DNA from 2 places in the Bradyrhizobium sp. 76 genome. Region 2 is predicted to be linked to the other one. Evidence: predicted binding sites of a transcription regulator. Region 2 holds the regulator's gene; the other holds the start of a gene.
What was found. Region 2 encodes PhoB, which activates phosphate uptake and scavenging genes when phosphate is short. Its sites were predicted from a motif close to TGTCATNNANCTGTCAT; they were not measured.
Positions count from the first base shown of each region.

Region 1: IVB48_RS38555 (DUF47 domain-containing protein) is a predicted target of PhoB. The motif match lies at 3,811-3,827, and genes of this name have one in related genera.

Region 1 covers NZ_JADPIS010000149.1:632,851-639,600, reverse strand. Annotated here, with positions in the region: gene IVB48_RS38570 (peptide chain release factor 3) at 10-1,629, opposite strand; gene sugE (quaternary ammonium compound efflux SMR transporter SugE) at 1,791-2,105, shown strand; gene IVB48_RS38560 (inorganic phosphate transporter) at 2,098-3,105, opposite strand; gene IVB48_RS38555 (DUF47 domain-containing protein) at 3,122-3,766, opposite strand; gene IVB48_RS38550 (branched-chain amino acid ABC transporter permease) at 3,925-4,893, opposite strand; gene IVB48_RS38545 (branched-chain amino acid ABC transporter permease) at 4,895-5,758, opposite strand; gene IVB48_RS38540 (ABC transporter substrate-binding protein) at 5,831-6,750, opposite strand, start outside.
Region 2 covers NZ_JADPIS010000103.1:37,391-44,140, forward strand. Annotated here, with positions in the region: gene IVB48_RS26590 (aspartate aminotransferase family protein) at 1-692, opposite strand, end outside; gene IVB48_RS26595 (GcrA family cell cycle regulator) at 1,148-1,660, shown strand; gene phoB (phosphate regulon transcriptional regulator PhoB) at 1,904-2,611, opposite strand; gene phoU (phosphate signaling complex protein PhoU) at 2,635-3,351, opposite strand; gene pstB (phosphate ABC transporter ATP-binding protein PstB) at 3,362-4,183, opposite strand; gene pstA (phosphate ABC transporter permease PstA) at 4,180-5,025, opposite strand; gene pstC (phosphate ABC transporter permease subunit PstC) at 5,030-6,019, opposite strand; gene pstS (phosphate ABC transporter substrate-binding protein PstS) at 6,118-6,750, opposite strand, start outside.

The DNA.
Region 1 (6,750 bases), on a different contig from region 2:
GGAACGCACCTACCCCTTCTTCTTGACGTCCTTGACGTTGGTGAACTCGATGCCCTCGGCCCGTTCCCTTGTGTAGCCGAGATAGAACTCGTTCCGCGCCAGATAGACGGGATCGCCGTCGACATCGTCGGCGATGCTCGAGGTGTTGGCAGCGATGAAGGTATCGAGCTTCTTGCGGTCCTCCGAGGAGACCCAGCGTGCAAGCTGGAACTCGCTGACCTCGAATTCGACCGGCAGCGAATATTCCGCATCCAGCCGCGCCTTGAGCACGTCGAGCTGCAGTGCGCCGACGACACCAACCAACGCGGGCGCGCCGTCGCGCGGGCGGAACACCTGCACCACGCCCTCTTCCGACATCTGCTGAAGCGCTTCCTTCAGCTTCTTCGCTTTCATCGCATCCGTAAGACGCACGCGGCGAACGATTTCCGGCGCAAAGCTCGGCACGCCGACGAAGTTGAAATCCTCACCGTCGGTCAGCGTATCGCCGATGCGCAGCGTGCCGTGATTGGGAATCCCGACGACGTCGCCTGCATAAGCCTCGTCCGCAACCGAACGGTCCTGCGCGAAGAAGAATTGCGGGCTGGATAGCGGCATGCTCTTGCCGGTGCGCACGAGCTTCGCCTTCATGCCGCGGCTCAGCTTGCCGGAGCACAGGCGGGCGAAGGCGATGCGGTCGCGGTGGTTGGGATCCATATTGGCCTGGATCTTGAACACGAAGGCGCTCATGCGCGGGTCGGTGGCTTCGACCTTGCGCTGGTCGCTCTCCTGCGCGCGCGGCTCGGGCGCGAACTTGCCGAGCCCTTGCAGCAGGTCGCCGACGCCGAAATTGCGGAGCGCGCTGCCGAAATAAACCGGCGTCAGATGGCCCTCGCGAAACGCTTCGAGCTCGAACGGTTTTGAAGCCGCGGTGACGAGCTCGAGCTCGTCCTTGACCGCCGACACGTCGAGATTGGCGTTGAGCTTGGCGAGCTCGGCGATCTCGATCTGCTGCGCCGCGCCGGTCTTGGCGCCGCCGCCTTCGAGCAGACGCACGCCGCCATTGACGACGTCATAGGTGCCGAGGAACTCACGGCCGCGGCCGACAGGCCAGGTCATCGGCGTGGTATCGAGCGCCAGCGTCTTCTCGATCTCGTCCAGGAGCTCGAAGACGTCGCGACTCTCGCGGTCCATCTTGTTGATGAAGGTGATGATCGGGATGTCGCGAAGACGACAGACCTCGAACAGCTTTCGGGTGCGCGCCTCGATGCCCTTGGCGGCGTCGATCACCATGACGGCGGAATCGACCGCCGTGAGCGTGCGATAGGTGTCTTCCGAAAAGTCCTCGTGGCCCGGGGTATCCAGCAGGTTGAACACGAGGCCCTCGAACTCGAAGGTCATAACCGATGTCACGACCGAGATGCCGCGCTCGCGCTCGATCTTCATCCAGTCCGAACGCGTGTTGCGCCGCTCGCCTTTGGCCTTGACCTGCCCGGCCAGATTGATGGCGCCGCCGAACAGCAGCAGCTTTTCGGTCAGCGTGGTCTTGCCGGCGTCCGGATGCGAGATGATGGCAAAGGTCCGCCGCCGCGACACTTCAGCGGCAAGCGAGGAACGGGCCGTCGATTCGGCTGTGGTGGCGATGTCGGACATTGCGGCAGCGTTTGGCAGGGAAAATGAGCCTGATCAAGCCTCATCTGGTGATTGCGGAGCGTTCCGGCCAGTCCCATATCCGCCTGGTTGGGAGGGACGACCTTCCCTTTCCATCAGCACACCAGTCGCGGGGACGCCCCTGCCTTGAATGGAGGGTCGTCATGGCCTGGAGCATCCTGTTCGTCGCCGGTCTGCTGGAGATCTCCTGGGCGATCGGCCTCAAATATACCGAGGGTTTCAGCAAGCTCGTTCCGTCGGTCCTCACGCTCGGCGCCATGGCCGGCAGCATCATCCTGCTCGGGCTCGCCCTCAAATCGCTGCCGATTGGAACCGCTTATGCCGTCTGGACCGGTATCGGCGCGGTCGGTACCGCGACACTTGGGATCATCCTGTTCGGCGAGCCGGCCACCGCGTTCCGCCTCGCCAGCATCGGGCTGATCGTCGCCGGGATTGTCGGGCTGAAGCTGGTTACCTGACGAAGATCTTGACCGCCCACCAGCTCAGCGCGGCGACGATGGCCGAGGCCGGCATCGTGATCACCCAGGCATAGACGATCGAGCTGGCGACGTTCCAGCGCACCGCCGAGAGGCGCCGGGCGGCGCCGACACCGACGATGGCGCCGGTGATGGTGTGGGTGGTCGAGACGGGAACGCCGAGGAAGGTCGCCATGAACAGGGTCGCGGCACCGCCGGTCTCGGCGCAAAAGCCCTGCATCGGGGTCAGCTTGGTGATGCGCAGGCCCATGGTCCGAACGATGCGCCAGCCGCCCATCAGCGTCCCCATCGCCATTGCGGCCTGGCACGAAAGCACCACCCAGAAGGGGACGAAGAATTCGCCGCCGAGCTGGCCCTGCGAATAGAGCAGCACGGCGATGATGCCCATGGTCTTCTGCGCGTCGTTGCCGCCGTGGCCGAGCGAATAGAGCGAGGCGGAGGCGAATTGCAGGATGCGGAAGGCGCGATCCACGGCAAAGGGCGTGGAGCGCACCGAGGCCCAGGAGACGATCGCAACCAGCACCATCGCGAGCAGAAAGCCGACGAGCGGAGACAGCACGATGGCGATCACCGTCTTGGACAATCCGCTCCAGACCACCGCCGAAAGGCCCGCTTTGGCCACGCCGGCACCAAACAAACCACCGATCAATGCATGAGACGAGGACGATGGGATGCCGAGCGCCCATGTCACCAGGTTCCAGACGATGGCGCCGACCAGCGCAGCGAAGATCACCTGGGCATCCACGATCGCGGGATCGATGATGCCGGTGCCGATGGTCTGGGCGACGTGCAGCCCGAACACCATGAAGGCGACGAAATTGAAGAACGCGGCCCAGAACACCGCGTATTGCGGCCGCAGCACACGGGTCGAGACGATGGTCGCGATCGAATTGGCGGCGTCGTGCAGGCCGTTCAGGAAGTCGAACAGCAGCGCGACGGCGATCAGTCCGACCAGGACGGGAAGACCCAACGCAACATCCACGGCGCGGTCCCCTGCCCTAAACTTGCTCGATGACGATGCTGTTGATCTCGTTCGCGACGTCGTCGAAGCGGTCGGCGACCTTCTCGAGATGGTCGTAGATCTCCGCGCCGACGATGAAATCCATCGCGTTGCCGTTGCGATGCTTGAGGAACAGTTCCTTCAGCCCGATATCATGGAGATCGTCGACGCGGCCTTCCAGCTTGCCCAGCTCTTCCGTGATCGCGGTCAGCATGGCCACGTTCTGGCCGATCTTCTGCATCAACGGCAGCGCACGGCCGACCAGATTGGCGCATTCGATCAGAAGCCCGCCGATCTCCCGCATGGGCGGCTCGAAGCTGCGGACCTCGAACAGCATCACGGCCTTGGCGGTCTGTTGCATCTGGTCGATGGCGTCGTCCATCGAGGTGATCAGGTTCTTGATGTCGCCGCGGTCGAACGGGGTGATGAAGGTCCGGCGCACCGCCGTCAGCACCTCACGGGTGATGTTGTCGGCATCGTTCTCGAACTGGTTAACGCGCTGGCAATAGACCGGCGTCTCCTCGCCCCCGTTGAGCATGCTCTGGAGCGCGATCGAGCCCTGGATCACGGTCTGGGCGTGGCGGTCGAACAGGTCGAAGAACCGTTCTTCCTTGGGCAGGAAAGCGCGAAACAATCGCATCATGGGAGAGAGACTACCGGTTGGATAATGGCCTGGCCCGAGCGGGCCGTCATGAAACTGTCATAGACCATTTTCGATCCACGCGCGTGCCACCTCACGCCCGTGGAGCCGGATCATCCACCGCTTTCGCGCGTCAACACATCTTCCATTATATCAATGACTTACAGCGACCGCCGGAAGTAATGCGCGATTTCTCCGATGACGCCGCGGCGGAAGGTGAGCACGCAGATCACGAAGATCGAGCCCTGGATCACGGTCACCCACTGGCCGAACCCCGCCAGATATTGCTGCATGGCGATGATCACGAAGGCACCGACCACGGGACCGAACACGGTTCCGAGTCCGCCGACCAGCGTCATCAGCACGACTTCGCCCGACATCGACCAGTGCACGTCGGTGAGCGAGGCGTTTTGCGCCACGAAGACTTTCAACGCACCGGCAAAGCCGGCCAACGTGCCCGACAGGACGAAAGCCAGGAACTTGTACTGATCGGTGCGGTAACCCAGCGAGATCGCGCGCGGCTCGTTCTCGCGGATCGCCTTGAGGACCTCGCCGAACGGCGAGTTGATGATGCGGAAGATCAGCAGGAAGCCGGCGAGGAAGCCGACCAGAACCACGTAGTAGAGCACGGTCGGCTTGGTCAGATCGAAGACTCCGAACATGCGGCCCTGCGGAATACCCTGGATGCCGTCTTCACCATGGGTGAACGGGGCCTGGAGGTAGATGAAGTACAGAAGCTGCGACAGCGCCAGCGTGATCATCGAGAAATAGATGCCCTGGCGGCGGATCGAGATATAGCCCGTGATGAGCGAGAGCACGAAGGCACCGGCGACGCCGACGAGGATGCCGAGCTCCGGCGGCAACGCCCACACCTTCAGCGCATGCGCGCTGCAATAGCCGGCCGTGCCTAGGAACATCGCATGGCCGAAGGACAGCAAACCGCCATAGCCGATCAGCAGGTTGAAGGCGCAGGCGAGCAGCGCGAAGCACAGCGCCTGCATCACGAAGAACGGGTAGACCCCCGTGAATGGCACCGAAGCCAGCAGCAGCGCCATCACCACGAAGACGATCATCTCGTCGCGGATCGCGCGCGGGGTTACCGGCAGCGTGTCGTCCGTCAAGGCTGTCATGTCAGGCCGCCCTTCCCGTCAATCCCGTTGGCTTCACCAAGAGCACCAGCACCATCAGCACGAACACGACGGTGTTGGAGGCCTCGGGGTAGAAATATTTGGTCAGGCCCTCGATCACACCGAGCGCGAAGCCGGTGATGATGGAGCCCATGATCGATCCCATGCCGCCGATCACCACCACCGCGAACACCACGATGATGAGGTCGGCGCCCATCAGCGGTCGCACCTGGTTGATTGGCGCCGACAGCACGCCGGCGAGCGCGGCAAGGCCGACACCGAGGCCGTAGGTCAACGTGATCATGCGCGGAACGTTGACGCCGAAGGCGCGCACCAGCGTCGGGTTTTCGGTGGCGGCGCGCAAATAGGCGCCGAGCCGCGTCTTCTCGATCAGGAACCAGGTCGCGATGCAGACCACCAGCGAGAAGATGACGACCCAGCCGCGATAGACCGGCAGGAACATGAAGCCGAGATTCATGCCGCCCTTGAGCTGGTCCGGAATGGCGTAAGGCAGGCCGGAGGAGCCGAAATAGTTCTGGAACACGCCCTGCACGATCAGCGCAATGCCGAAGGTCAGTAGCAGGCCGTAGAGATGATCGAGCCCGGTCAGCCATTGCAGCATGGTCCGTTCCAGGATCATGCCGAAGATGCCGACAATGATCGGTGCAAACAGCAACGCCCACCAATAGTTGATGCCGCCGAGGTTCAGCAGGAAGTAGGCGACGAACGCGCCCATCATATAGAGCGCGCCATGGGCGAAATTGATGATGTTGAGCATGCCGAAGATCACGGCAAGCCCGAGACTGAGCAGCGCGTAGAACGAGCCGTTGATCAGTCCCACCAGTAGCTGAGCGTAAAGAGCCTGCATCGATCCCGCACCCGGTCCCTTCGGCGTTCCCTGAAAGTCGCCCGCAGGCCTGATGGTCTGCGGGCGGTTATCTTACTTCTTCAACAGAGCGCACTTGCTCTCGGACAGCGGCGTGAAGGCCTGGTCGCCCGGCACCGTGCCGACCAGCTTGTAGAAATCCCACGGTCCCTTGGACTCGGAGGGTTTCTTCACCTCGAACAGATAGGCATTGTGGATGGTGCGGCCGTTGGGCTGGATCTCGCCCTTGCCGAACAGATCGTCTTCCGTCGGCATCGACTTCATCTTCTCGACGACCTTGGCGCCGTCATGCGGGTTGCCGCCGAGCGCTTCCAGTGCCTTGAAATAGTGACGCACGCCCGCATAGACGCCGGCCTGCACCATGGTGGGCGGCGCGTTGTTCTTCATCTTGTCGGCGAAGCGCTTCGAGAACGCCCGGGTCTGATCGTTCATGTCCCAGTAGAAGGTCTCGGTGAAGTTGAGGCCCTGTGCGGTCTCGAGCCCGATCGCCTTGACGTCGGTGAGGAACAGCAGCAGCGCTGCGAGCTTCTGGCCGCCCTTGACGATACCGAACTCGGCCGCCTGCTTGATCGTGTTGGTGGTGTCGCCGCCGGCATTGGCAAGGCCGATGATCTTGGCCTTGGAGGCCTGCGCCTGAAGCAGGAAGGACGAGAAGTCCGGCGTGTTGAGCGGGTGCTTGACGCCGCCGACCACCTTGCCGCCATTTGCGGTAACGACAGCGGTGGTGTCGCGCTCCAGCGCCGCGCCGAAGGCGTAGTCCGCGGTCAGGAAGAACCAGGTGTCGCCGCCGGCCTTCACCAGCGCCTGGCCGGTGGTGTGGGCCAGCATGTAGGTGTCGTAGGTCCAGTGCACGGTGTTGGGTGAGCACTGCGCGTTGGTTAAATCCGAGGTCGCCGCGCCCGAGTTGATATAGACCCCGTTCTTTTCCTTGATGACGTTGTTGACCGCGAGCGCCACGCCGGAATTCGGCACGT
Region 2 (6,750 bases):
AACAGATCGCCGGTGCGGCCCATGCCGGTTTGCACCTCGTCGAAGGCGAGCAACAGACCCTTCTCGTCGCAGAGCTGGCGCAACGCCCTCAGGAAGGCGGGCGTTGCCGAACGCACACCGCCCTCGCCCTGGATCGGCTCGATCAGGATTCCGGCGGTCTGCGGACCGATCGCCTTTTTCACCGCGTCGAGATCGCCATGCGCAACTTGGTCGAAGCCCTCCATCGGGGGGCCGAAACCTTCGAGATATTTTGCCGAACCCGTCGCGGCAAGTGTCGCCAGCGTGCGGCCATGGAAGGCGCCTTCGAAGGTGATCATGCGATAGCGGTCGGGATGGCCCTTCGCGGCGTGATAACGGCGCACGACCTTGATCACGCATTCCAGCGCTTCGGCGCCGGAATTGCAGAAGAACACGAACTCCGCGAAACTTTCATTGCACAGGCGCGCGGCGAGCTTTTCGCCGTCCGGGCTCTGGAACAGGTTCGACATGTGCCAGAGCTTCGTGGCCTGCTCCTGCAACGCCGCGACCAGCGCCGGATGGGCATGGCCGAGCGCATTCACCGCAACGCCGGAGGTGAAGTCCAGATAGCGCTCGCCATTGGTCGCGATCAGCCAGCAGCCTTCGCCACGCTCGAAACCGAGGTCGGACCTGGCGAAAACGGGGAGCAAATGCGGCGCTGCGCTGTTAGTCATGACGGTCACTTGAATGTTGCGGACGGTGTGAGCGTGCATTGCGCAACGCACCATCGACCGGCCCGGAAAACGAAACGTGCCGCCTCTTGAGGGCGGCACGCGCGACTATCTTAGGCCTGGTGAAACGGGTGTCAATGCCGCCCGGAAAGCCTCGCGAAACGCTGAATCCGTAGTCTTGCGGTGCCGATTTTGCGGGATTTAGTCACGGAACATGTGGAAGCGAGTCGGCGGACTCTTGCGCGGGAGTCACGCCATATTGTAGCGTTTGGATTGTCAGATACGACATCTCGTGCAGTGGTTCTGATCTTTAAGTCCTTATGTACCGGCGTAAACGTTCGGGCGTTCAAGACGCGCCCGGCGAGCCTTAAGGGATTCTGGCGGCACGGGTTTTTGAAGGCTTAGGCATTCGCTGCGAGGCCCCAGGATGGCGGGCGCGCAGCGAGGGAAAGGGTGCAATGACGGTTTTGACCTGGTCCGATGATCGCGTCGAGCAGCTGAAAAAGCTCTGGGAGGCCGGACTTTCGGCCAGCCAGATCGCGGCGGAGCTCGGCAATGTGACCCGCAATGCCGTGATCGGCAAAGTGCACAGGCTCGGCCTTTCGGGCCGCGCCAAGAGCCCTTCGTCGGCAGCGCCGCGGCCGCGCAAGGCGCGCCCCGCGCAGCACATGATGCGGGTGAGCCGCCCGATCTCGCGCGGCAACACCGCGCTGGCGCAGGCCTTCGAGGTCGAGGCTGAGCCGGATCCGGTCACCTATGACAACGTGGTGCCGATGAGCCAGCGGCTGTCGCTGCTGGAATTGAACGAGGCGACCTGCCACTGGCCGGTCGGCGATCCCTCGAGCCCGGACTTCTTCTTCTGCGGTGGACGGGCGCTGTCCGGCCTGCCCTATTGCGCCCAGCACTCGCGCGTCGCTTACCAGCCGGCGTCGGATCGGCGCCGCGCACCGGTGAAGCCGGGCCCGCGGTAATTACGGCAAGTCGTCGCGCGAAGAAGGTTCAATTTCCGTGTCGTCCCGGCCTAGTGCGCAATGCGCACGGGGGCCGGGACCCATACTCGGAGCGCGCGGTTGTTGCGCGAAAGGGGTCACTCCGAGTCTTCGCCAAACCACGTTCGGTGGTTATGGGTCCCGGATCAGCGCTCGCTTCGCTCGCTCGTCCGGGACGACGTCGAAGAATTCGGGGACAGCTTGCCAAGAAACAAAGCTGCAACCCTACACCTGCTCCGCCTTCGCAAACCGATCATCCAGCGCGTAACCGGCCCCGCGGACGGTGCGGATCGGGTCCTGCTCGCGGCCGAGATTGAGCAGCTTGCGCAGGCGGCCGATATGCACGTCGACGGTGCGCTCGTCGATATAGATGTCGCGGCCCCAGACGCTGTCGAGCAGTTGCTCGCGCGAGAACACCCGTCCCGGGTGCTCCAGGAAGAACTCCAGCAGGCGATATTCGGTCGGACCGAGATCGATCGGCCGGCCCGAGCGCGCCACGCGGCGCTTGTCGCGGTCGAGTTCGATGTCGCCAAAAGCGAGGACGGTGGCGAGCCGCTCCGGGCTTGCGCGCCGCAGCAGGCCTTTCACGCGCGCCAGTAGCTCCGGCACCGAGAATGGCTTGACGATGTAATCGTCGGCGCCGGTCGCAAGACCCCGCACCCGCTCGCTCTCCTCGCCGCGCGCGGTGAGCATGATAATCGGGAGCTGCTTGGTCTCGGGACGGGTGCGAAGCCGCCGGCACAATTCGATGCCTGACAGGCCCGGCAGCATCCAGTCGAGCACGATCAGATCGGGGATGTGCTCCTTGAGGCGGGTGTCGGCGTCGTCGCCGCGCATCACCGTCTCGACGTCATAGCCGTCGCCTTCGAGGTTGTAGCGGAGAAGCTCGGTCAGGGCTTCCTCGTCCTCAACCACCATAATGCGTGCGCCCATCGGGTCGTCGCTCCCTTAAGTCTTCAGGTGTTCGGTACCGTGTTGGCGAAGGTCGTCATGTCGCCCTTCGGCCGCTTGTCGGTGATCGCCTGGCCCTCGATCATGTAGAACACGGTCTCGGCGATGTTGGTGGCGTGGTCGCCGATCCGCTCGATGTTCTTGGCGCAGAACATCAGGTGAATACAGAACGAGATGTTGCGCGGATCCTCCATCATGTAGGTGAGGAGCTCGCGGAACAGCGAGGTGCAGATGGCGTCGACTTCCTCGTCACCCTTCCACACCGCCATCGCCGCTGGCAAATCATGCGCGGCATAAGCGTCCAGCACCGACTTGACCTGCTGCTGCACGAGGTCGGTCATGTGCTCGAGGCCACGGAACAGCTTGAGTGGATGGAAGTCCGTCTCCAGCGCTGCGACGCGCTTGCCCATGTTCTTGGCGAGGTCGCCGATGCGCTCGAGATCGGTCGCGACGCGCATGGCGCCGACGATCTCGCGCAGATCGACCGCCATCGGCTGGCGGCGGGCGATGGTCAACACCGCGCGCTCCTCGATGCGCTTCTGCAGCGCGTCGAGCTCGGTGTCGATGGCGACGACGCGCTGGCCGAGCGGGACGTCGCGGCGGATCAATGCGTCGACGGACTCGACGATCATGCGCTCGGCGATACCCCCCATCTCGGCGACCAGGCGCGTGAGTTCCTGGAGGTCGGTGTCGAAGGCCTTTGCGGTATGTTCAGAACCCATGTCGCGTCTCCTAGCCGAACCGGCCGGTGATGTAATCCTGCGTGCGCCGGTCGGACGGCGACGTGAAGATCTTGCTGGTGTCGTCGAACTCGATCAACTCGCCGAGATACATGAAGGCGGTCTTGTCGGAGACGCGCGCCGCCTGCTGCATGTTGTGGGTGACGATCGCGATCGTGTAATCCTCGGACAGCTCCTGGATCAGCTCCTCGACCTTGGCGGTCGAGATCGGGTCGAGCGCCGAACAGGGTTCGTCGAACAGGATCACCTCGGGCCGCACCGCGACGGTGCGGGCGATGCAGAGGCGCTGCTGCTGGCCGCCGGAGAGCGACAGGCCGGAGGCGTTGAGCTTGTCCTTGACCTCGTTCCACAGCGCGCCGCCGCGCAGCGCCTTCTCGACGCGGCCGTCCATCTCGGACTTCGAGATCTTCTCATAGAGACGGATGCCGAACGCGATGTTCTCGTAGATCGTCATCGGGAACGGCGTGGGCTTCTGGAATACCATGCCGACGCGGGCGCGCAGCAGATTGAGGTCCAGCTTGCCGTCGAGGATGTTGGTCTGGTCGAGCATGAGCTGACCGGTGGCGCGCTGACCGGGATAGAGGTCGTACATCCGGTTGAAGATGCGCAGCAGGGTCGACTTGCCGCAGCCTGACGGACCGATGAACGCCGTGACACGGTTGGCGCCGAGCGTCAGGTTGATGTTCTTCAGCGCATGGTGCTCGCCGTAATAGAAGTTCAGGTTGCGCACGGTCACCTTGGGGGGCGCCTCCGGCAGCACTGCCGCGTGCGGCAGTCCACCTGACGCGCTCATCGATACGGAAAGATCACTCATTTTGCGGTCCTCTCGGCGCCAAGGATGCGCGCGAAAATATTAAGGGCAAGAACGGTCAGGGTGATGAGCAGCGCGCCGCTCCAGGCCAGCTGCTTCCAATAGGCATAGGGGCTCTGCACGAAGTTGTTGATGGTCACCGGCAGGTTCGCCATCGTCTTGTTCAGGCCGAGGCTGAAGAACTGGTTCGACAGCGCGGTGAACAGCAGCGGCGCGGTTTCACCGGCGACGCGGGCGGTCGCGAGCAGCACGCCGGTGATGAGGCCCGAACGGGCAGCGCGATAAGCGATCCGCTTGATCACCAGCGAACGCGGCAGGCCGAGCGCCGAGGCCGCCTCGCGCAACGCGTTCGGCACCAGCAGCAGCATGTCCTCGGTCGTACGCAGCACCACCGGGATCACGATGACCGCGAGCGCGAGCGAGCCCGCGATCGCCGAGAAGCCGCGCATCGGCACCACCACCGCGCCGTAGATGAACAGGCCGATGATGATCGAGGGTGCCGAGAGCAGGATGTCGTTGATGAAGCGGATCACCGAGGTCAGCCGGTCATTGCGGCCGTATTCGGCGAGATAGGTGCCGGCGAACATGCCGAGCGGCGCGCCGATGCCGACGCCGATCACGGTCATGATCAGAGAGCCGACGATGGCGTTGAGCAGTCCGCCCTCGTTCGATCCCGGTGGCGGCGTGTTCTCGGTGAACAGCTGGACATTGAGTCCGGCCAGTCCGTTGTAGAGCAGCGTAATCAGGATCAGCGCGAGCCAGGTGACACCGAAGGCGGTTGCGGCGATGCAGAGCCCGCGGACGACGATGTCCTTGCGGCGGCGGCGTGAATAGATCGGATTCATGGCGTCAGTTCCCCGCCTTCTTTTCCAGCCGCATCAGCATCAGCCGCGCCGCCGCGAGCACGAAGAAGGTCAGCACGAACAGCAGGAGGCCGAGCAGGATCAGGCCGGACTGGTGCAGGCCGTCGCTCTCGGCGAACTCGGATGCGATCGCCGCCGAGATCGTGGTGCCCGGCGCGAAGATCGACGACGAGATCCGGAACGAGTTGCCGATAATGAAGGTCACCGCCATGGTCTCGCCGAGCGCGCGGCCCAGCGCCAGCATGACGCCGCCGATGACGCCGACGCGGGTGTAGGGGATCACCACGCTGCGGACGACCTCCCAGGTGGTGCAGCCGACGCCGTAGGCGGCTTCCTTCAGCACCGGCGGCACCGTCTTGAACACGTCGACCGAAATCGAGGTGATGAAGGGCAGCACCATGATGGCGAGGATCAACGCGGCATTGAACAGGCTGAGATAGGACGGGGGACCCGCGAAGATCGCGCCCAGCACGGGCACGCCGTCGAAAATCTTGATCATGAAGGGCTGGAACGTGTTGGCGAGGAACGGCCCCAACACGAAGAAGCCCCACATGCCGTAGATGATCGAGGGGATGCCGGCGAGCAGCTCGATCGCCATGCCGATCGGGCGGCGCAGCCATTGCGGGCAGAGCTCGGTGAGGAAGATCGCAATGCCGAGACCCACGGGAATGGCGATCAGCATCGCGATGAAGGAGGTGACGAGCGTGCCGTACATCGGCCCGTGCGCGCCGAGCACGGGCGGATCGGCGGACGGCGCCCAGCGCTGCGTCCACAGGAAGGAGATCCCGAATTCCTTCATCGCCGGGAAGGCGCCGACGATCAGCGAAATGATGATGCCGCCAAGGATCAGAAGCACCGAGATCGCGGAGAGCCGCGTGATCCAGTAGAAGGTGACGTCGCCGAGCTTGAACGCGCTCAAGGCCTTGGCGCGATCATACGGTCCGGCGTCGTCGATTACATCGCTCTGAACGGCCATCTCTGCCACGCCGGTCCCCTGTACCAAATAGTATACGTTTTTTGTTGGTCCGTGCCCCGGATGCGGCGCAGCGCATCCGGGGCACGAGCGTCGCGAGCCTAGCTCTTGATGTCGGCAGCCCAGGTCTTCTCGATCAGCTGAACGACCGGGTCCGGCATCGGGATGTAGTCGAGCTCTTCAGCCGCCTTGCCGCCGCTCTTGAAGGCCCAGCGGAAGAACTTGATGGCTTCCTGCGAGGCCGCCTTGTCGGTGGCGTCCTTGTGCATGAGGATGAAGGTTGCCGCCGTGATCGGCCACGACTTCTCGCCGGGCTGGTCGGTCAGGATGACGTAGTAGCCGGGAGCCTTGGCCCAGTCGGCGTTGGCGGCGGCCGCCTGGAACGCTTCGACGGTCGGCTGCACCGGCTTGCCGGCCTTGTTGACGAGACCGGTGTAGGTCAGCTTGTTCTGCTTGGCATAGGCGTACTCGACATAGCCGATCGAGTTCTTGGTCTGGCTGATGTTGCCGGACACGCCTTCGTTGCCCTTGGCGCCGACGCCAACCGGCCACTCGACGGCGGTACCCTCACCGACCTTGCTCTTCCAGTCCGCGCTGGCCTTGGCGAGGTAGTTGGTGAAGTTGAAGGTGGTGCCCGAACCGTCCGAACGGCGGACCACGGTGATGGCCTCCGAGGGCAGCTTCACGTTCGGGTTCAGCTTCTTGATCGCGGCGTCGTCCCATTTGGTGATCTT